DNA from 3 places in the Streptomyces sp. NPDC046909 genome. Region 2 is predicted to be linked to each of the others. Evidence: predicted binding sites of a transcription regulator. Region 2 holds the regulator's gene; each other region holds the start of a gene.
What was found. Region 2 encodes HrcA, which represses chaperone genes, less so after heat shock. Its sites were predicted from a motif close to TTNGCACTCNGNNNNNCNGAGTGCNAA; they were not measured.
Positions count from the first base shown of each region.

Region 1: groES (co-chaperone GroES) is a predicted target of HrcA. The motif match lies at 4,959-4,985, and genes of this name have one in related genera.
Region 3: groL (chaperonin GroEL) is a predicted target of HrcA. The motif match lies at 2,092-2,118, and genes of this name have one in related genera.

Region 1 is NZ_JBEYXC010000010.1:162,736-170,095, forward strand. It holds gene ABZ928_RS31345 (FAD-dependent oxidoreductase) at 1-889, shown strand, start outside; gene ABZ928_RS31350 (RNA polymerase sigma-70 factor) at 926-1,822, shown strand; gene ABZ928_RS31355 (methyltransferase domain-containing protein) at 1,832-3,022, opposite strand; gene ABZ928_RS31360 (polysaccharide deacetylase family protein) at 3,113-4,030, shown strand; gene ABZ928_RS31365 (polysaccharide deacetylase family protein) at 4,027-4,749, shown strand; gene groES (co-chaperone GroES) at 5,130-5,438, shown strand; gene groL (chaperonin GroEL) at 5,570-7,195, shown strand; gene ABZ928_RS31380 (ester cyclase) at 7,283-7,360, opposite strand, start outside.
Region 2 is NZ_JBEYXC010000020.1:42,398-49,757, forward strand. It holds gene ABZ928_RS44575 (nitronate monooxygenase) at 1-401, opposite strand, end outside; gene dnaJ (molecular chaperone DnaJ) at 560-1,696, opposite strand; gene hrcA (heat-inducible transcriptional repressor HrcA) at 1,697-2,713, opposite strand; gene ABZ928_RS44590 (MBL fold metallo-hydrolase) at 2,865-3,596, shown strand; gene ABZ928_RS44595 (DUF3097 domain-containing protein) at 3,628-4,431, shown strand; gene hemW (radical SAM family heme chaperone HemW) at 4,517-5,749, opposite strand; gene ABZ928_RS44605 (ATP-binding SpoIIE family protein phosphatase) at 5,792-7,360, opposite strand, start outside.
Region 3 is NZ_JBEYXC010000004.1:594,034-601,393, reverse strand. It holds gene thrC (threonine synthase) at 1-1,036, shown strand, start outside; gene ABZ928_RS15760 (ubiquitin-like small modifier protein 1) at 1,033-1,308, shown strand; gene ABZ928_RS15755 (cold-shock protein) at 1,750-1,953, shown strand; gene groL (chaperonin GroEL) at 2,282-3,904, shown strand; gene ABZ928_RS15745 (NADH:flavin oxidoreductase) at 4,092-5,222, shown strand; gene ABZ928_RS15740 (GNAT family N-acetyltransferase) at 5,453-6,061, shown strand; gene ABZ928_RS15735 (metallophosphoesterase) at 6,107-6,961, shown strand; gene ABZ928_RS15730 (MFS transporter) at 7,090-7,360, shown strand, end outside.

The sequences.
Region 1 (7,360 bases), on a different contig from region 2:
CGGCAGTGCCGACCCGACCGTGCCCGGCGCGGCCGAGTTCGCCTACCCGATCACCAGCGTGGAGGAGGCGGAGCGGCTGCGGCCGGTCCTCGACGCCGCGCCCGCCGCCGCGCCGGTGACGGTCGTCGGAGGCGGCCCGAGCGGGATCGAGACCGCCGCCGAACTGGCCGAGCGGGGGCGCACGGTGACCCTCGTGTGCGGCGGGGACCTCGGTCCCACGCTGCACCCGCGCGGCCGGGCCTCGGTCGCCGGGCGGCTGGCCCGGCTCGGGGTGACCGTGCTCGACGGACCCGGCACCAAGGTCGCCGCGGTGACCCGTGACGCCGTCCGGCTCGCCGACGGGCGTGAGCTGCCGAGCGAGGTGACCATCTGGACCGCCGGGTTCGGGGTGCCGGATCTCGCGCTGCGCAGCGGGCTGAGCACCGACGCCCTGGGGCGGCTCCTCACCGACGAGACGCTCACCAGCGTCGACGACGAGCGCATCGTCGCGGCCGGGGACTCGGCGGCGCCCTCGGACCTGCCGTTCCGGATGGGCTGCCAGTCGGCGGTCCAGCTGGGCCCGCAGGCCGCCGAGACCGTACTCGCCCGGCTCGCCGGGACGCGGCCCGCGCCCGTGAGCGTCGGGTTCGCCGGTACCTGCATCAGCCTGGGCCGCCGTTTCGGCATCTTCCAGGTCGCCACCAAGGACGACATCGCCAAGAAGCAGTACATCGGCGGCCGTTTGGGTGCGAAGGTCAAGGAGATCATCTGCTGGAGCACCGTCTGGCAGCTGGGCTACGAGGCCCGCAAGCCCGGCAAGCACACCTGGTGGGCCAAGGACCCCATGCGCCAGGAGCTGCTGCGGGCCAAGGACGCCCGGACGCCGGCCACCGCTGAACAGGCGGCCTAGCCGAAGGCCGCGAACGACCGAGGGGGAACCAGAGACATGAGCGAGCACGGCACCGACCCGGCCACCGACACCTTCGTCGCCCACCGCAACCTGCTCTTCACGGTGGCCTACGAGATGCTCGGCTCCGCCGCCGACGCCGAGGACGTGCTCCAGGAGACCTGGCTCAGATGGGCCGCCGTCGACCTGGAGCAGGTCCAGGACCACCGCGCCTACCTGGTCCGCATCACCACCCGCCAGGCCCTCAACCGGCTGCGCACCATGACCCGCCGCAAGGAGTCGTACGTCGGCCCCTGGCTCCCCGAGCCGATGCTCACCGCACCGGACGTGGCCGAGGACGTCGAACTCTCCGAGAGCCTGTCGATGGCGCTCATGCTCGTCCTGGAGACGCTGTCGCCGACCGAACGCGCGGTCTTCGTGCTGCGCGAGGTCTTCGACATCGAGTACGACGAGATCGCCGCCGCCGTCGACAAGAGCCCCGCGGCCGTCCGCCAGATCGCGCACCGCGCCCGCAAGCACGTCGACGCCCGCCGCCCGCGCCGGTCGGCCTCCGTGAAGGTGACCCGGGCGGCCCTGGAGTCCTTCCAACACGCCCTGGAGACCGGGGACTTGCAGGGCCTCCTCGACGTACTCGCCCCCGAGGTCGTCATGCTGAACGACGGCGGCGGCATCAAGGTCGCCGCCCCGCGCCCCATCACCGGCGCCTCCAAGGTGGCCCGCTTCATCCTCGGCGCCATGGCCAAGAACGGCGCCACGCTCACCGCCGCCCCCACCGTCGTGAACGGCAACCCGGCCCTCGCCCTCAGTCTGGGCGGCGAGTTCGACGGCGTCGTGGCGTTCCGCATCGAGGACGGTCACATCAGCGGCCTCTACTACGTCCGCAACCCGGAGAAACTGACCCGCGTCGACTCCGAGACGAGCCTCACCCTGCGCTGAACCCGCTGCTCAGGCGGGGGCGCCGATCAGCATCGTCGGCGCCCCCGCGACCCGCGTCAGAAACACGGTCGCCTCGGCCTTCCCGTGCGGCTTCGGCAGTACCTTGCGCCGCAGTTCCTCCGGTTCGACGGCCGAACCCCGCTTCTTCACCGTCAGGATCCCGACCCCTCGCTCCCGCAGCAGCGCCTTCAACTTCTTCACGTTGAAGGGGAGTTGGTCGGTGATCTCGTAGGCGGTGGCATACGGGGTCACGTGCAGTTCGTCGGCGGTGATGTACGCGATCGTCTCGTCGATCAGGCCGCCGTCGAGGTCCTCGGCGACCTGCGCGACCAGGTGGGCGCGGATGACGGCGCCGTCGGGCTCGTACAAGTACCGGCCCACGGGGCGGACTTCGGGGTTCGGCAGCATGGTGGCGGGCGAGGCCCAGATGCCGGCCTCCGAGGGCAGCAGGATCGCCCGCCGTGCCCCCGGTGTCCGGCCCTCGCCGAACTTCAGCACGGCCTCCTTCACGTCCCCCCGGTCCGAGATCCACTCGGCCTCGGCCTCGGCGGGGATCGCCTCGTGCGGGATGCCGGGCGCGACCTTCAGTACGCCGAGCGGCGCCTTGAGGGCGGCGGACACGGCCCAGGACAGGGGAGGGGAGTAGGCCTCGGGGTCGAAGACGCGCCCTCGGCCGCCCCGTCGCGCCGGGTCCACGAACACCGCGTCGTACGGGGACGTGTCGATCTCCGTGACGTCCGCCTCCCGTACCTCGATCAGGTCGGCAAGGCCCAGCGCCTCGGCGTTCGCCCGGGCCACGGCGGCGGTGAAGGGGTCGCGGTCCACCGCCAGGACGCTGATCCCGGCCCGCGCCAGCGCGATCGCGTCCCCGCCGATCCCGCAGCACAGGTCGGCGACGGACCGGACGCCCAGCGCCTGGAAGCACTCGGCGCGATACGTCGCCACACTCGCCCGCGTCGACTGCTCCACCCCGTTCGGCGTGAAGAACATCCGCCCCGCGTCCTCCGCCCCGAACTTCACCGCCGCCCGCTGCCGCAGCCGCGCCTGGCCGAGCGCCGCCGACACCAGTTCGGCGGGGTGCTCGCGGCGCAGCCGGGTGGCGACGGCGAGTTCGTCGGCGGGGGCGGTGCCGCGCACCGCGTCGAGGAGGGCGCGGCCCTCGGGAGTGAGGAGGGCGTGGAGGGGGGCGAGGTCGTTCACCGGGTCATTGTGGGCCAGTCGGAGGACGCGGCGCCTCCGGCGGCGGTGTCGGCCCGGGATCAGGGCGGTGACCTGCGAGGATCCGGCGCCATGGGATCAGTAGTACAAAATGACAAAAGCCGGTCGGGTCAAGGGCTGCGCCTCCGGATCGGCGTCGCCGTCCTCGCCGTCGCCGCGATCGCCTCGGGCTGTACGCAGGCCGAGAGCACGAAGGTCCGCCCGGCCCCCGGCCAGCAGCCCCTGAAGGCGCCCCCCGCCCGGGCCCTGGACTCGTACGCCACCAAGCTCCGCGCCCAGGCGAGGACCGCCAAGCGCTGGGGCCTGGCGAAGGTCCCGCTGACGCCCCCGGCGCCGCCCGCGAAGAAGCCGAGGATCACCACCCGCAAGGGCTTCGAGGTCGACGACCACGTCGAGCAGGGCCTGCCGCCCGTCTTCACCACGATCCCCACCCGGCAGAAGATCGTCTTCCTCACCATCGACGACGGCGCCGAGAAGGACCCCGCGTTCCTGCGGATGATGAGCGAGCTGAAGATCCCGTACACCGCCTTCCTCAGCGACTACCTGGTCAAGGAGGACTACGGCTACTTCGAGCGGATGCGGGTCCGGGGCGTCGTACTCAACAACCACACGCTCCACCACCCGTACCTGCCGGGGCTGTCGTACACCGCGCAGAAGCGCGAGATCTGCGGCATGCAGGACGTCATCGAGAAGCGCTACGGCAAGCGGCCGCTGCTCTTCCGCCCGCCCTTCGGCAACTACAACGAGGACACGCTGCGGGCGGCGAAGGCCTGCGGGGTGAAGTACGCGCCGATCTGGAACGAGGAGGTCTTCGTCGACCACTGGGAGTACCGGGAGTGGGACCGCTCGATCCACCCGGGGGACATCGTGCTGAGTCACTTCCGCGGCCGGGAGGACTGGAAGGGCACGATGCCCGACATGATCCGCCGGTTCCTGAACAAGATCACGGCCGAGGGGTACGCGGTGGCCCGGCTGGAGGACTACCTGTGAGTGCGCGAGGACTGGCCGTCGTGGCCCTGGCGGCCACGCTGCTCACCGGCTGCGCCCCGTCCGTCGACCCCATCGAACGGCTGGGCAGGAAGGCGGTGACGTACGGGGCGAAGGGGACGCGGTCCGGGGCCGGGTCCGCCGTGCCCGTCGTGAAGCGGATCTCCACGTCCGACAAGGTCGTCTTCCTGACCTACGACGACGGCGCCGAGAAGGACCCCCGCTTCGTCGAACTGGTCCGTCAACAGCGGCTGCCCGTCAGCATGTTCCTCACGGACAGCGTCGTCGGACCCGGGTACGGCCACTTCGCCCGCCTCCAGTCGGTGGGCGCCTCGATCCAGAACCACACCCTCGACCACGCCGCCCTGCGCGGCCTGCCCTACGCCGGCCAGCGCGCCGAGATCTGCGGCCAGCAGGACAAACTCAAGTCCCGCTTCGGCATCCGCCCCCGCCTCTTCCGCCCGCCCTACGGCACGTACGACACGACGACCCTCCGCGCCGCCGCCGACTGCGGTGTCGAGGCGGTCGTGCTGTGGCGGGCGTCGATGGGGGACGAGGGCCTGACGTACGGGACGGGGGAGCGGCGGCTGCTGCCGGGGGACATCGTGTCCGTGGCGTCGATGGGGACGAGCGGGATGACGCTGGTGGAGCGGACGGAGAGGGTGCTGGAGGAGGTGCGGGGGGCGGGGCTGCGGGTGGGGCGGCTGGAGGATTACGTCTAGGGCGCCGGTCGGGGCATTTCAGCCTGTCCGGCGTTTGAGGACGAGGCCCCTTCAGGGCCGAAGCGGGGGTCTGGGGGCGGCAGCCCCCGGTCGCGGCAGCGCCGACGCAGGGTGCCAGGACAGTCACGGCGCCCCTGGTGAAATCCGCTCGGCCCGCGCCGCGAATCCGCTCGGCCCGCGCCGCGAATCCGCTCGGCTCGCGCCGCGAATTAGCAGTCCGCTTGACCGAGTGCTAATCGCGGTCATAGTCTCGGGTCTGGCACTCCCCCCTGGAGAGTGCCAATAGCGACGGGCAGGTCCGGCACCCGCGACGACGGATCCACCTGGTCGCCACCTCAGACAGTTAACCCCGTGAGATCTCCGAAGGGGGAGGTCGGATCGTGACGACCGCCAGCTCCAAGGTTGCCATCAAGCCGCTCGAGGACCGCATCGTGGTCCAGCCGCTCGACGCCGAGCAGACCACGGCCTCTGGCCTGGTCATTCCGGACACCGCGAAGGAGAAGCCCCAGGAGGGCGTCATCCTCGCCGTCGGTCCGGGTCGCTTCGAGAACGGCGAGCGCCTGCCGCTCGACGTGAAGGTCGGCGACATCGTGCTGTACAGCAAGTACGGCGGCACCGAGGTCAAGTACAACGGCGAGGAGTACCTCGTCCTCTCGTCCCGCGACGTCCTCGCGGTCATCGAGAAGTAGTTGACCCGCTTCTTCACCGAAGCACTTTGCTTTTGAGCTGCGCCCCGGGCCCCCGCGACCTCATGAATCCGGGCGTCAGGGGCGCAGTTCGCTTTTACACCCACGTTTTCCGAGAGGGCTGAACCGCTCCCATGGCGAAGATCCTGAAGTTCGACGAGGACGCCCGTCGCGCCCTCGAGCGCGGCGTCAACAAGCTTGCCGACACGGTCAAGGTGACGATCGGCCCCAAGGGCCGCAACGTCGTCATCGACAAGAAGTTCGGCGCCCCCACCATCACCAACGACGGTGTCACGATCGCCCGCGAGGTCGAGATCGAGGACCCGTACGAGAACCTCGGCGCGCAGCTGGTGAAGGAGGTGGCGACCAAGACCAACGACATCGCGGGTGACGGTACGACCACCGCCACCGTGCTCGCCCAGGCGCTGGTCCGCGAGGGCCTGAAGAACGTCGCCGCGGGTGCCTCCCCGGCGCTGCTGAAGAAGGGCATCGACGCCGCCGTAGCCGCCGTGTCGGAGGACCTTCTCGCCACCGCCCGCCCGATCGACGACAAGGCGGACATCGCCGCCGTCGCCGCGCTGTCCGCGCAGGACACGCAGGTCGGCGAGCTCATCGCCGAGGCGATGGACAAGGTCGGCAAGGACGGTGTCATCACCGTCGAGGAGTCCAACACCTTCGGGCTGGAGCTGGACTTCACCGAGGGCATGGCCTTCGACAAGGGCTACCTGTCCCCGTACTTCGTCACCGACCAGGAGCGTATGGAGGCCGTCCTCGACGACCCGTACATCCTGATCAACCAGGGCAAGATCTCCTCGATCCAGGACCTGCTGCCCCTCCTGGAGAAGGTCATCCAGGGCGGTGCCTCCAAGCCGCTGCTGATCATCGCCGAGGACGTCGAGGGCGAGGCCCTCTCCACCCTGGTCGTCAACAAGATCCGCGGCACCTTCAACGCCGTCGCCGTGAAGGCTCCCGGCTTCGGTGACCGCCGCAAGGCGATGCTCCAGGACATGGCGGTCCTCACCGGCGCCACGGTCATCTCCGAGGAGGTCGGCCTCAAGCTCGACCAGGCCGGTCTGGACGTGCTGGGCTCCGCCCGCCGCGTCACGATCACCAAGGACGACACCACGATCGTCGACGGCGCCGGCGACTCCGCCGACGTCGTGGGCCGCGTCAACCAGATCAAGGCCGAGATCGAGAACACGGACTCCGACTGGGACCGCGAGAAGCTCCAGGAGCGCCTCGCGAAGCTGGCCGGCGGCGTGTGCGTGATCAAGGTCGGCGCCGCCACCGAGGTGGAGCTGAAGGAGAAGAAGCACCGTCTGGAGGACGCCATCTCCGCGACCCGCGCCGCGGTCGAGGAGGGCATCGTCTCCGGTGGTGGCTCCGCGCTCGTCCACGCCGCGAAGGTGCTTGAGGGCGGCCTCGGCAAGACCGGCGACGAGGCCACCGGTGTCGCCGTCGTCCGCAAGGCCGTCGTCGAGCCGCTGCGCTGGATCGCCGAGAACGCCGGCCTGGAGGGCTACGTCATCACCTCCAAGGTCGCCGAGCTCGACAAGGGCCAGGGCTTCAACGCCGCCACCGGCGAGTACGGCGACCTGGTCAAGGCCGGCGTCATCGACCCGGTCAAGGTCACCCGCTCCGCCCTGGAGAACGCCGCCTCCATCGCCTCCCTCCTCCTCACGACCGAGACCCTGGTCGTCGAGAAGAAGGAAGAGGAGGAGCCGGCGGCCGCTGGTCACGGCCACGGTCACTCCCACTGAGCCCAGTAGCTCGTAGAAGCCCCGGCTTCATAGAAGGCCCGGCACCCGCGCGACGGGTGCCGGGCCTTCGCCGTACCAGTGGCGGCCCTACTGCTCCAGGTCGTCCAGCACGCCCAGCTGCCCCATCAGCCCGAGCCGGTCGTACTGCCACCACCCCTCGGCGAT
Region 2 (7,360 bases):
GTGGGCGCGCCGAAGTGGAACGACACAACCGGCACGGGGTTGTCGAGGAGCACGGCGAGCTTGGCGTCGTATCCGTCGTCCCGGCCGCTGTCGGGGTCGCCGAGCTCGGTCTCGTACCAGGCGGCCTCGCCGGCGAGCTGGTGCGCGTAGACCTCCACGGCGGCGGGATCGGCATACTCCGGCTGCGGCATGAAGAGGTTGATCCCGAAGGGGCGCCCGGTGAGCCCCCGCAGCTGCTTGATCTCCTGGTACATCCCGTCCGCGGTCTTGTACCCGGCGGCGAGGAACCCGAGCCCCCCGGCGTCGGACACGGCGGCGGCGAGCTGCGGCACGGAGACGCCGCCCGCCATGGGGGCCTGCACGATCGGATAGGGGAAGAGATCGGTCAGCGCGGAGGACATGACCGCATGTTGTCACGTCCTCCGAACAAGTCCGAATCCGGCCTTCCGCTGGCATAGGCCAGGGGAATGGGCGGCGGGTGAGGGCCCTGACCACTGGTCGAGGACCAGTGAAATCCGGCTACCCGCACCCGCACTCGGCGACCGTTTCCGCGCTCCCGTCATCGACCGTTGAAGGCGTCCTTCAGCCGCGAGAACAACCCCTGCTGCCCCGGCTGGAACTGCCCCGTGGGCCGCTCCTCGCCGCGCAGCTTCGCCAGTTCCCGCAGCAGGCGCTCCTGCTCGGGGTCGAGCTTGTTCGGGGTCTGGACCTCGACGTGGACGATGAGGTCGCCGCGGCCGCCGCCCCGCAGATGCGTGACACCGCGGCCGTGCAGCGGGATCGACTGCCCGGACTGGGTGCCGGGACGGATGTCGACCTCCTCCATGCCGTCGAGCGTCTCCAGCGGCACCTTCGTGCCGAGCGCCGCCGCCGTCATCGGGATCGTCACCGTGCAGTGCAGATCGTCGCCGCGCCGCTGGAACATCGCGTGCGGCAGTTCGTGGATCTCGACGTACAGGTCACCGGCCGGACCGCCACCGGGCCCGACCTCGCCCTCACCGGCGAGCTGGATCCGCGTGCCGTTGTCGACACCGGCCGGGATCTTGACCGTGAGGGTACGGCGCGACCGTACGCGACCGTCGCCCGCGCACTCGGGGCACGGCGTCGGAACGACCGTCCCGAACCCCTGGCACTGCGGACACGGCCGGGACGTCATGACCTGGCCCAGGAAGGACCGCGTCACCTGCGACACCTCACCGCGACCGCGGCACATGTCACATGTCTGGGCCGAGGTCCCCGGCGCCGCGCCCTCACCGCTACAGGTGGAGCAGACGATCGCGGTGTCGACCTGGATGTCCTTCGTGGTGCCGAAGGCCGCCTCGTCGAGCTCGATCTCCAGCCGGATCATCGCGTCCTGGCCACGCCGGGTCCGCGACCGCGGACCGCGCTGCGAGGCCGTACCGAAGAACGCGTCCATGATGTCCGAGAAGTTCCCGAACCCACCGGCCCCGAAGCCGCCCGCGCCACCGCCGCCGGCCTGCGAGAGCGGGTCGCCGCCGAGGTCGTAGACCTGCTTCTTCTGCGGGTCCGACAGCACCTCGTAAGCGGCGTTGATCTCCTTGAACCGCTCCTGGGTCTTCGGATCCGGGTTGACGTCCGGGTGCAGCTCGCGTGCGAGCCGACGGAACGCCTTCTTGATCTCATCCTGCGACGCGTCGCGGCGCACGCCGAGAACGGCGTAGTAGTCCGTGGCCACTTACGACTCCGCCAGGATCTGTCCGACGTACCGTGCCACTGCGCGTACCGCTCCCATCGTTCCCGGGTAATCCATGCGGGTCGGTCCGACCACGCCGAGCTTGGCGACTGCCTCGCCGCCCGAACCGTAGCCGACCGACACGACGGACGTGGAGTTGAGTCCCTCATAGGCGTTCTCATGACCGATGCGTACGGTCATGCCCGAATCCCCGGCCTCACCAAGCAACTTGAGAAGCACGACCTGCTCCTCAAGGGCTTCGAGCACCGGTCGGATAGTGAGGGGGAAGTCATGTCCGAAGCGGGTGAGATTGGCGGTGCCGCCGATCATCAACCGCTCCTCGTTCTCCTCGACGAGTGTCTCCAGCAGGGTGGAGAGCACGGTCGAGACGGTGCCGCGGTCCTCGATGTCGAAGCCCTCCGGCAGGTCCTCCACCAGGTGCGGCACATCCGCGAAACGGCGTCCCGCGACCCTGCTGTTCAGCCGCGCCCGCAGATCGGCCAGCGAGGCCTCTCCGAAGGGCGCCGGGCAGTCGACCATGCGCTGCTCGACCCGCCCGGTGTCCGTGATGAGGACGAGCATCACGCGCGCGGGGGCGAGCGAGAGCAGCTCCACATGCCGGACGGTGGACCGGGTCAGCGACGGATACTGCACGACGGCGACCTGCCGGGTGAGCTGAGCGAGCAGCCGTACCGTCCGCGCGACGACATCATCGAGATCGACGGCGCCGTCGAGGAAGTTCTGGATGGCCCGCCGCTCGGGCGCGGTCATCGGCTTGACGCCGGCGAGCTTGTCGACGAAGAGCCGGTAGCCCTTGTCGGTGGGGATCCGCCCGGCGCTGGTGTGCGGCTGGGCGATGAACCCCTCGTCCTCCAGGGCCGCCATGTCGTTGCGGATCGTCGCCGGCGAGACACCGAGGCTGTGCCGCTCGGTCAGCGCCTTGGAGCCGACCGGCTCCTCGGTGCCGACATAGTCCTGGACGATGGCGCGCAGCACCTGAAGCCTGCGTTCACTCAGCATCGCGCACACCTCCAGAGGTCGTTCCCTTGGCGCTTCGCCTGGCACTCTTCACATCCGAGTGCCAGCGTTCCCCGGCCCAGTGTACGGCGGTGGGGTACCGCCCCGGCAAGGTCGGTCCGGCCACGGCCTCCCGTACGGCTAGCGTCGCCGTATGACGGTGACTTGGGAAGAGCTGGGGTGGGAGCGGGTGGCGGCCGGGGTCGGGCGGTGCCGGCTCCCTGGCTGGGACTGCACGGCGGGTCTGGTCGTCGGCGAGGGTACCGCTCTGGTGATCGACGCCGGGTCGAGCCTGGCTGAGGGCGCGCGCATCCGCGCCCAGGCGGAGACCCTCGCGGGCCGGCGTGTGACCCATCTCGCGCTGACACACCCCCACTTCGACCACGTGTTCGGGGCAGCGGCGTTCACGGACGCGGAGGTGTTCGCCCCGGTGGGCATGGACACCCTCTTCGCCCAGCACCACGCGCGCGAGGAGCTGCGCTCGGACGCGATCCGCAACGGCCTGGAGGAGGCACTCGCCGATGAGGCGGTGTCGGCGCTGCCCCGCCCCCGCCACCACGTCTCCGGCGAGTGGACCCTCGACCTCGGCACCGGCCGCCAGGTCCTCCTCGCGAACGTCGGCCCCGGCCACACCGCCCACGACCTCGCGGTCCTCGTCCCCGGCTCCCCCGAGGTGGTCTTCTGCGGCGACCTGGTCGAGGAGTCCGGCGAACCCCAGGCGGGCCCGGACGCCGTACCGTCCCACTGGCCGGCCGCGCTCGACAGGTTGTTGGACCTGGGCGGCGAGGACGCACTGTACGTGCCTGGTCACGGAGCGGTGGTGGACGCGGCCTTCGTACGACGCCAGCGCGACGCCCTGGCCACGAGGTTCGGCGTGTCGCGCTAGGTCGGCCGGGGCTTCTCCTATCGTCATCCGAATGCGCCAGTACTCCGCCGACCTGACCCCGCCCTGGAAGAAGCCGAAGCCCGTCCCCGAGGTCCCGGCGGAGCCCGGCCTGGTGGTCGAGGAACCCGGCACCGGCTTCTGCGGCGCGGTGATCCGCTGCGAGGCGGGCACGGTGACCCTGGAGGACCGCTTCGGCAAGCACCGGGTGTTCCCGCTGGAGCCGAGGGGCTTCCTGCTGGAGGGCCGGGTGGTGACGCTCGTCCGCCCGACAGGCATTACGCCGGTACGTCCCTCCCGTACGGCATCCGGCTCGGTGGCCGTCCCCGGCGCACGCGCACGCGTGGCCCGCGCGGGGCGCATCTACGTCGAGGGCCGGCACGACGCCGAACTGGTCGAGAAGGTCTGGGGCGACGACCTGCGCATCGAGGGCGTGGTCGTGGAGTACCTGGAGGGCGTCGACGACCTGCCGAGGATCGTGGAGGAGTTCGCGCCGGGCCCGGACGCCCGTCTGGGGGTGCTCGTGGACCACTTGCTGCCGGGCACGAAGGAGTGGCGCATCGCGGAGGCGGTGACGAGCGAGCACGCCCTGGTCGTCGGCCACCCGTACATCGACATCTGGGAGGCGGTGAAGCCGTCGTCCCTGGGCATCGCGGGCTGGCCGCGGGTGCCGCACGGGCAGGACTGGAAGACGGGCGTGTGCCGGGCGCTGGGCTGGCCGCCGGAGAACACGGGGGCGGTGTGGCAGGCGATCTTGAAGAGGGTGACCTCGTACAAGGACCTGGAGCCAGAGCTGCTGGGAAGGGTGGAGGAACTGATCGATTTCGTCACGGCGTAACTCGGAGCGCTCATAGGCGCAGGCGCACTGCACCAACCTAAGGGGCGCGGGGAACTGCGCGACCAGCCCCCACCGGCCCGCAGACTCAATCGACGAGGTCCCTCACCACCGCATCGGCCAGAAGCCGCCCCCGCAGGGTAAGCACGGCACGCCCCTCCTCATAGGGCCCCCCATCCAGCAGCCCCTCCGACAGCGCCCGCCGAGAAGCCGCCAGCCCCTCCTCCCGCAGCAGCGACAGCGGCACCCCCTCCCGAAGCCGCAGCTCCAGCAGGATCCGCTCGACCCGCCGGTCCTCGTCCGAGAGCAGCTCACGCCCCGCCCCCGGCGACTTCCCCGCCGCCAGCGCGGCCGCGTACGCGCCGGGATGCTTGACGTTCCACCAGCGCACCCCGCCCACATGCGAGTGCGCTCCGGGCCCGGCCCCCCACCAGTCCGCGCCCCGCCAGTACAGCTCGTTGTGGAGGCACCGCCCGGCCTCGGAGGTGGCCCAGTTGGACACCTCGTACCAGTCGAAGCCCGCCGCCGAGAACGCGTCCTCGGCGATCAGATACCGGTCCGCGTGGACGTCGTCGTCGGTCATCGGCACTTCACCCCGCCGGATCCGACGGGCCAGCTGCGTCCCCTCCTCCACGATCAACGCATACGCGCTGACGTGGTCAGGGCCCGCCCCGATCGCCGCCTCCAGCGAGGCCCGCCAGTCGTCGTCGGACTCCCCCGGCGTGCCGTAGATCAGATCCAGGTTGACGTGCTCGAAGCCCGCCGCCCGAGCCTCCGCCACGCACGCCTCCGGGCGGCCCGGCGTATGCGTACGGTCCAGCACCTTCAACACATGCTGCTTCGCGCTCTGCATGCCGAAGGAGATCCGGTTGAAGCCGCCCTGCCGCAGCGTCGCGAGGTACGCCGGGTTCACCGACTCCGGATTCGCCTCGGTCGTCACCTCCGCGTCCGGCGCGAGCCCGAACTCGTCGCGGATCGCCGCGAGCATCCGTACGAGATCGCCGGCGGCCAGCAGCGTCGGCGTACCGCCCCCGACGAACACCGTACGGACGGGACGCGGGTCGTCGCCCAGCACCTTCCGGGCCAGGCGGATCTCGTCGATGAGGGTGTCCGCGTAGTTGTCGCGGGAGGCCAGCACCCCGCCCGTGCCGCGCAGCTCGGTCGCCGTGTAGGTGTTGAAGTCGCAGTAGCCGCAGCGGGTCGCGCAGTACGGGACGTGGAGATAGAACCCGAGGGGGCGGTCGGCGGACCCGGCGAGGGCGGACGCGGGGAGCGTGCCGTCGTCGGGGACGGGCTCGCCGTCGGGGAGTGCGGAAGGCATGCGGTCCATTGTCCAGCACTGGGAGGAGTCCCCCCGTAAAGGTCACTCCGCTTGCAGCACCAGCAGCGCCAGATCGTCCTCCGGCGGGCGCATCCCGAACTCGTGCACCAGCCTCTTGATCCGCTCGGCGATCAGCGGAGCCGGCAGCCCCGCGCAGCCTTCGAGGGCCGTCGCGAGGCCGTCCGCGTCGTCGAACTGGCGGGAGCCGCAGCGGCGCTCCGTCACCCCGTCCGTGACGGCCAGCAGGGTGTCCCCCGGCCGCAGCTCGAAGGTCTCACTCGTGTACGTCTCGTCCTCCACCACGCCGAGGAGGGTCTGGGGGCGGGCGGCGGTGCGGACCTCGCCGCCCGCGCCGAGGAGTAACGGGAGGGGGTGGCCCGCGGAGGCGAGGGTGCAGTGGACGCCGCCGTCGAAGGGGGCGAGTTCGCCGTAGAGGAGGGAGAGGAAGCGGGTCTGGGGGCCGTCGCCGGCCAGGGAGCGGCCGCCCGCGGCGACGAGGGCGCGGGCGGCGGCGTCGGCGGCTTCCGTGGCGTCGTCGAGGAGGAGCTGGTTGAGGCGGTCGAGGACGTCGGCGACGCGGTAGCCCTCGCGGGCGAGGAGCCGCAGCCAGGGGCGGGCGAGGCCGATGACGACGGCCGCCTCGGGGCCCTTGCCCTGGACGTCGCCGACGGCGAAGCACCAGCGGCCGTCGCCGGCCGGGAAGAGGTCGTAGAAGTCGCCGCTGGGGCCGTTCTTGTCGTACGGCTCGTAGACGAGCGCGCTGCTCATCCCGGGGATCTCGGCGACCGCGCCGGGCAGCAGGCCGCGCTGGAGGACGGCGCTGATGGTGGCCTGGCGGGCGTACTGGCGGGCCGCGCCGATGGCGAGCGCGACACGGCGGCCGAGGTCCTCGACGAGGCCGGTGATCTCGTCGGGGAAGCGCAGCAGCCCGGACCGTCCGATGACGAGCGTGCCGAGCGGCCGGCCGCCGGCGATCAGGCGGTACGCCAGTGCTGTGCCGTGTGCTCCGTGCGTGCCCAGCGCCTCGCCGGGCCAGGGGAACGGCACGGGTCCGGAGCGGGGCGGTTCGGCCGGTCTCGGGGGGTCCTTCTCCAGGGCGCGGCGCAGTTCCTCGATGCGGCTCTCGTGGCCGTGCCAGACGCGGGCGAGCCGGGGTCCGGAGCCGCCGAGCCCGTCGGCTCCCCAGCCTCCGCGTCCCATGTGCTCGTCCTCCAGCCAGACCGCGCACCAGTCGGCGAGGCGCGGCACGATCAGCTGTCCGGTGAGCGCGGCCACGAGGTCCTCGTCGAGCTGTCCGGCGAGCAGGTCGGAGGCCTCGGCGAGGAAGGACAGGGCACCGCGGTTGAGCCACTCCCGGTCGCGTTCGGCGCGCCGGGGCTCGGGCGCGAGGCCCTCGGCGACTTTCAGGCCGCGCTCCAGCGCGCGCTCCCCGGCGTATGCCTCGATCTCCCCGACGGCCGCGCCGTCCGCGTCGGTCAGCCGCGCCCACACCGTCTTGGTGCCCCTGCGGTAGGTGATGCCCCAGGACTCGGCGAGCGTGGCGACAAGGCGCAGGCCGCGGCCGTACTCCGGGGTGCCGTACGGTCCTTCGGGCTCGCCGCCGCGCGGGGC
Region 3 (7,360 bases), on a different contig from region 2:
GGCCGACAAGCCCAACATCAACCCGGGCTGGACCCAGCTCGTCAAGGCCGACAACCTCGCGCGCGAGCTCGGCGTGACCGGCGGACTGTATGTGAAGGACGACTCCGGTAACCCGACGCACTCCTTCAAGGACCGCGTCGTCGCCCAGGCCCTGGAGGCGGCCCGCGCCTTCGGCTTCACCACCCTCTCCTGCTCCTCCACCGGCAACCTGGCCGGTGCCGTCGGCGCCGCCGCCGCCCGCGCCGGCTTCCGGTCCTGCGTGTTCATCCCGCACGACCTGGAGCAGGGCAAGGTCGTCATGGCCGCCGTCTACGGCGGTGAGCTCGTCGGCATCGAGGGCAACTACGACGACGTGAACCGCTTCTGCTCCGAGCTGATCGGCGACCCGGCCGGCGAGGGCTGGGGCTTCGTCAACGTCAACCTGCGGCCCTACTACGCGGAGGGCTCCAAGACCCTGGCGTACGAGATCTGCGAGCAGCTCGGCTGGAAGCTTCCCGACCAGCTGGTCGTGCCGATCGCCTCCGGCTCGCAGCTCACGAAGATCGACAAGGGGCTCCAGGAGCTGATCAAGCTGGGGCTCGTCGAGGACAAGCCGTACAAGATCTTCGGGGCGCAGGCGGAGGGCTGCTCGCCGGTGTCCGTCGCCTACAAGGCGGGCCACGACGTCGTACGCCCCCAGAAGCCGAACACCATCGCCAAGTCCCTCGCCATCGGCAACCCGGCGGACGGGCCGTACGTCCTCGACATCGCGCGCCGCACCGGCGGTGCGGTGGAGGACGTGACGGACGAGCAGGTCGTCGACGCGATCAAGCTGCTCGCTCGCACGGAGGGCATCTTCGCCGAGACGGCCGGTGGCGTGACCGTGGGTGTGACCCGCAAGCTGATCGAGAACGGTCTCCTCGACCCGACGCTCACCACCGTCGTGCTGAACACCGGCGACGGCCTCAAGACCCTGGACGCGGTGGCCGGCACCGGCCTCACCGCGACCATCCGCCCGAACCTGGACTCCTTCCGAGAGGCTGGCCTCGCATCATGAGCGTGACCGTCCGCATCCCCACCATCCTGCGTACCTACACCGGCGGGCAGGCCGAGGTCGCCGCCGAGGGTGCCACCCTCGCCGACGTCATCGCCGACCTGGAGAAGAACCACACGGGCATCGCCGCACGCGTGCTCGACGACCAGGGCAAGCTGCGCCGGTTCGTCAACGTGTACGTCAATGACGACGACGTCCGCTTCGAGCAGGGCCTGGAGACGGCCACCCCGGACGGGGCCGGTGTCTCGATCATCCCGGCGGTCGCCGGAGGCTGACCGGACGTCGATCGTTACCCTGGGTAACGTCGATTACCAAGAGTTCATTGAATTGCCCCCTCCGTGAGAGAAGCGGAGGGGGCAATTCTCTATGGTTGAGCGCGGTACAGTTGGGGAACCTGCTCCGCTCCCCATGCCAGCCGCATATGAGTTCTCGCTCCGAGTGCGACGAGAAGTAGCCAAAGTGTGCGGTTCTTTTGCGAATTTTGCGCCTTTTATGGGGCCCGACTTGCCCCGAATTCGGGCGAATTCTCACTACATTCCGGACCCCTCACGTCCAGAATTCTCGTCCGATTGACCTGTTGCAGACGGCAGTTGGACAGATACATTCAGCCGCGGTCGACGCGTTCCGGCGCACGCCCCCAATCCGTGGGGGGTGAGGTCTGACCCGGATCCGCGAAGTGCGGATCTGTGCAAGGGCCAGTAATAGGGGAGTTAGGCATGGCTCAGGGCACCGTCAAGTGGTTCAACGCGGAGAAGGGGTACGGCTTCATCGCGGTCGACGGTGGTGCGGATGTTTTCGTCCACTACAGCGCGATCCAGATGGACGGGTACCGCACCCTGGAAGAGGGCCAGCGGGTGGAGTTCGAGATCTCGCAGGGCCAGAAGGGCCCGCAGGCCGACATGGTTCGCGTCACCGCTTGATACGCGCGACCGACTGAACACCGAGCGTCTTCTGCCGAAGGGCTCGCACCTCGTGAGGGGTGCGGGCCCTTCGGTCTGTCCGGACCCCTGTAAGGGCTGCCGGGACCGCTGCGGGACCTGGTCGATCCCCGAGAGGCGCTTGCACTCGACCATGCCGAGTGCTAATCATTGGCGTTAGCACTCTGAAGGTGAGAGTGACAACGAAGGACCGGGTCGGTGAGGCCCGCAGGCCGGGTGGGGCAAGGAACCACGAGGTGTGCGAGCCGTCCGTCGCGGGCGCGGGCGCGGTCCAGAAGAATCACCCCCAGTCCTGGAGGGACCACTTCACATGGCCAAGATCATCGCGTTCGACGAGGAGGCGCGGCGCGGCCTCGAGCGCGGCATGAACCAGCTCGCGGACGCCGTGAAGGTGACGCTCGGCCCCAAGGGCCGCAACGTCGTCCTCGAGAAGAAGTGGGGCGCCCCCACGATCACCAACGATGGTGTCTCCATCGCCAAGGAGATCGAGCTCGAGGACCCGTACGAGAAGATCGGCGCCGAGCTGGTCAAGGAAGTCGCGAAGAAGACCGACGACGTAGCCGGTGACGGCACGACGACTGCGACCGTCCTGGCCCAGGCCCTGGTGCGCGAGGGTCTGCGCAACGTGGCCGCCGGTGCCAACCCGATGGCTCTCAAGCGCGGTATCGAGAAGGCCGTCGAGGCCGTCTCCGGTGCCCTCCTTGAGCAGGCCAAGGATGTCGAGACCAAGGAGCAGATCGCTTCCACGGCCTCCATCTCCGCCGCCGACACCCAGATCGGCGAGCTCATCGCCGAGGCGATGGACAAGGTCGGCAAGGAAGGCGTCATCACCGTCGAGGAGTCCCAGACCTTCGGTCTGGAGCTGGAGCTGACGGAGGGTATGCGCTTCGACAAGGGCTACATCTCCGCCTACTTCGCCACCGACATGGAGCGTATGGAGGCGTCCCTGGACGACCCGTACATCCTGATCGCCAACTCCAAGATCGGCTCCGTCAAGGACCTGCTCCCGCTCCTGGAGAAGGTCATGCAGTCGGGCAAGCCGCTGCTGATCATCGCCGAGGACGTCGAGGGCGAGGCCCTGTCGACCCTGGTCGTCAACAAGATCCGTGGCACCTTCAAGTCCGTCGCCGTCAAGGCCCCGGGCTTCGGTGACCGTCGCAAGGCCATGCTCGGCGACATCGCCATCCTCACGGGCGGCGAGGTCATCTCCGAGGAGGTCGGCCTCAAGCTGGAGAACGCGACCCTGGACCTCCTGGGCCGCGCCCGCAAGGTCGTCATCACCAAGGACGAGACGACGATCGTCGACGGTGCCGGTTCGGCCGACCAGGTCGCCGGTCGCGTCAACCAGATCCGTGCCGAGATCGAGAACAGCGACTCGGACTACGACCGCGAGAAGCTCCAGGAGCGCCTGGCGAAGCTCGCCGGTGGCGTCGCCGTCATCAAGGCCGGTGCCGCGACCGAGGTCGAGCTCAAGGAGCGCAAGCACCGCATCGAGGACGCCGTGCGCAACGCCAAGGCGGCCGTCGAGGAGGGCATCGTCGCCGGTGGTGGCGTGGCCCTGCTCCAGGCCTCCGGTGTCTTTGAGAAGCTGGAGCTGGAGGGTGACGAGGCGACCGGCGCTGCCGCCGTCAAGCTCGCCCTCGAGGCCCCGCTGAAGCAGATCGCCGTCAACGCCGGCCTTGAGGGCGGCGTCGTGGTGGAGAAGGTCCGCAACCTCACCCCGGGTCACGGCCTCAACGCCGCCACCGGTGAGTACGTCGACCTGGTCAAGGAAGGCATCATCGACCCGGCGAAGGTCACGCGCTCCGCGCTCCAGAACGCCGCGTCGATCGCCGCGCTCTTCCTCACCACCGAGGCCGTCATCGCCGACAAGCCGGAGAAGGCCGCCGCGCCCGCCGGCGGCGGCATGCCGGGCGGTGACATGGACTTCTGATCCGTACGGATCGCCTGTCCTTCGTTCCGAGGGCGGCACTTCCCGCGAAAGCGGGGGGTGCCGCCCTCGGGCGTTTCCGGGGTACGGCGGGGATGTGAGGCGCCACACAGCCAGTTAGTTCAGTAGGTGCAACAATGCGTACGCACATACCAGCTGGTCAGATGAGCCACCTCCAAGGAGCCCCCGCGTGACCGTCTCCGCTTCCGTCCCCTCCACCCGCGCCGCCGAGGTCCTCTCCCGGCCCACCACGATCAACGGCCTGACCGTCCCGAACCGCATCGTCATGGCGCCGATGACCCGCATGTTCTCCCCGGGCGGCATCCCGGGCGCGGACGTGGCGTCGTACTACTCGCGCCGGGCGGCCGCGGGCGTCGGTCTGATCGTGACCGAGGGCACGTACGTCGGTCATGACTCGGCCGGTGACAGCACGCGCGTGCCCCGCTTCCACGGGGAGGAGCAGCTCGCGGGGTGGCAGAAGGTCGCCGAGGACGTGCACGCGGCGGGCGGCACGATCGTCCCGCAGCTCTGGCACATCGGCATGACCCGCACCCCGGGCCAGGGCCCCGTCCCGGACGCCCCGTCGGTCGGTCCCTCCGGTGTGCGTCCCGGTGCCGACGAGCCCACCGGGCACACGATGACCCAGCGCGACCTGGACGACGTCATCGGCGCCTTCGCCGAGGCCGCGGCCGCCGCGGAGCGCATCGGCATGGACGGCGTGGAGATCCACGGCGCCCACGGCTACCTCGTCGACCAGTTCCTGTGGGAGGGCACCAACCGCCGCACGGACGGGTACGGCGGTGACGCGGTCGCCCGTACCAAGTTCGCCGCCGAGATCGTGGCCGCCGTACGCGAGACCGTGTCGGCCGAGTTCCCGATCATCTTCCGCTACTCGCAGTGGAAGCAGGAGGCCTACCGCGCCCGTCTCGCCGAGACCCCGGAGGAGCTGGAGGCGATCCTCGCGCCGCTCGCCGCCGCCGGTGTCGACGCCTTCCACGCCTCCACCCGCCGCTACTGGCTCCCCGAGTTCGAGGACTCCGACCTCAACCTCGCCGGCTGGACCAAGAAGCTCACCGGCAAGCAGACCATCACCGTCGGCTCGGTCGGCCTCGACGGGGACTTCCTCAAGGGCTTCGTGGGCGAGGGCGCGCCGCTTCGTGGCATCGACGACCTTCTCGACCGCCTTGAGCGCGAGGAGTACGACCTCGTCGCCGTCGGGCGTGCGCTGCTTCAGGACCCGGAGTGGGCGGCGAAGGTGCTGGCGGGGCGGACGGGTGAGCTGAAGGCCTATGACGCGGCGGCGCTTCAGTCGCTGAGCTGAGGCGGGCGGCGGTGACGTGCGGGTCGGTGGGGGCGTGCGTCCCTGGGGGCTGCGCCCCCAGACCCCCATCGGCCCGAAGGGCTGCGCGGCAGGCCTCGCCCTCAAACTCCCCCAGAGGGGGCACCCCCAGACGGGCTGGAATGTGCGGACCGGCGTCGAGAGGGGCCGAGCGGGCTGGAGGGTGCCGACAGGCTGGTGAGGTGCGGCCGTTCCGCTGAGAAGATGCCCGCATGACCACGCCTTCCACCACCCCCTCCGCCCGTCCCGCCACCCCCGACGACATCGACGCCGTCGTCTCCGCCTTCACCAGCGCCTTCCTCCACGACCCCGTCTGGGGTCCCGTCTTCCCCGATGAGGCGCTGCGGGCTGAGCAGGCCGCGGTGATGTGGCGGGTGTATGTGACCTCGGCGCTCCGGTATCCGTGGACGCTGGTGACGCCCGGGGCGGAAGCCGCTGCCGTGTGGATCCCGCCGGGCGGGGTCGAGCTCACCGCCGAGGAGGTGGAGGGGCTGGAGGAGCGGCTCGCGACGGGCATCGATCCCGGAACGGCCCGGCGGATCATGGCGGTCGAGGAACGGTTCGGGGCGGCGCATCCCGAGGAGCCGTTCTTCCATCTCACGATCCTCGGTACGCACACCGATCACCGGGGCAAGGGCCTGGGCATGGCGCTGCTGGCCGAGAGCCTGGAGCGGGTGGACGCCGTCGGAGCCCCCGCCTATCTGGAGTCGACGAATCCCGCCAACATCAGGCGGTACGAGAGCGTCGGGTTCCGGGTGCGGGACGAAGTGGCCCTGGAATCAGGTGCGTTGGTCACGACTATGTGGCGGGCGGCCCGGTGAGATAAGTAGGGGCCCCGGTCGTCAATTGCCGCTAGCGTGCCGGAGATGAGGATCCTTCAGCTCTCGGACACGCACCTCGAACGCACCGACGCCCCCAACAAGAACGGCGTCAACGCCCACGACTCCCTGCGCCTCCTCCTCGCCGACCTGCGGCACCAGCAGGACATCGACGCGATCGTCGTCACCGGGGACCTCGCCAACGACGGGGCTGTGGAGGCGTATTCGGCACTTCATGAGCTGCTCGGCGAACTCGCGCGGACGCTCGGTGACGTGCCCGTTTTCTACACCACCGGCAACCATGACGAGCGCGAGGCCTTCGCGAAGGTGCTCGGGAGTGGGCATCCGGAGCCGGAGGCGGTGCTGGACGGGCCGGAGCGGGCGGCGGTCAGCACGGTGGGCGGGTGGCGGATCGTGACGCTGGACTCTCTGGTGCCGGGGGAGGTGTACGGCCGGTTGAGTGCGCAGCAACTCGACTGGTTGCGGGAGGTGTTGAGCACTCCGGCCGAGCTCGGGACCGTACTCGCCTTCCACCATCCGCCCATCGCCCTCGACAACCCTCTCCAGCAGATCTTCGGGCTGCGCGAGCCCGCCGACCTCGGCGCCGTGATCCGTGGCACCGACGTCAAGGTCGTCCTCACCGGGCACTTCCACCTCCAGCTCTTCGGCCTGCTGGAGTCCGTCCCGGTGTGGGTAACGCCGGGCGTGGTCAACCGCATCGACCTGACGACCGCGCCGGGGACGGAACGCGCGGTACGAGGGGCTTCCGCCTCGTTGGTGGTGCTGGGTGAGTCGGCGAGTCCCCTCTTCCACACCCTGCACGCGCGTGACCCCCGGGCCCACGAGACGGTCTACGAACTGGACGCGGAGAGGGTGCGCTCCATCGTGGCGCAGCAGGCCTGACTCGGCGTTGACCTGGCCCTCTTGGTTAAGTCAATCAACTGACTTAACCTATTCCCCAAAAGTTGCCTAGGTCAATCACTAGGTCGATTACCAGTTCCCCGCGCGTGTATCACTACGGAGGCCCCGCCATGTCCGACGCCCCTGCCGCAGCACCACGGCCGAACGCCGTGGTGGCGGTGCTGGCCTTCGCCGGAATCGTGGTCTCGCTGATGCAGACCCTGGTGATTCCGATCGTCCCCGAGCTGCCCAGGCTCCTGGACGCGCCCGCCTCCGACACCGCGTGGGCGGTGACCGCGACGCTGCTCGCGGCCGCCGTGGCCACGCCGGTCGTGGGCCGCCTCGGTGACATGTTCGGCAAGCGCCGGATGCTGCTGATCAGCGTCGTCATGCTGATCGCGG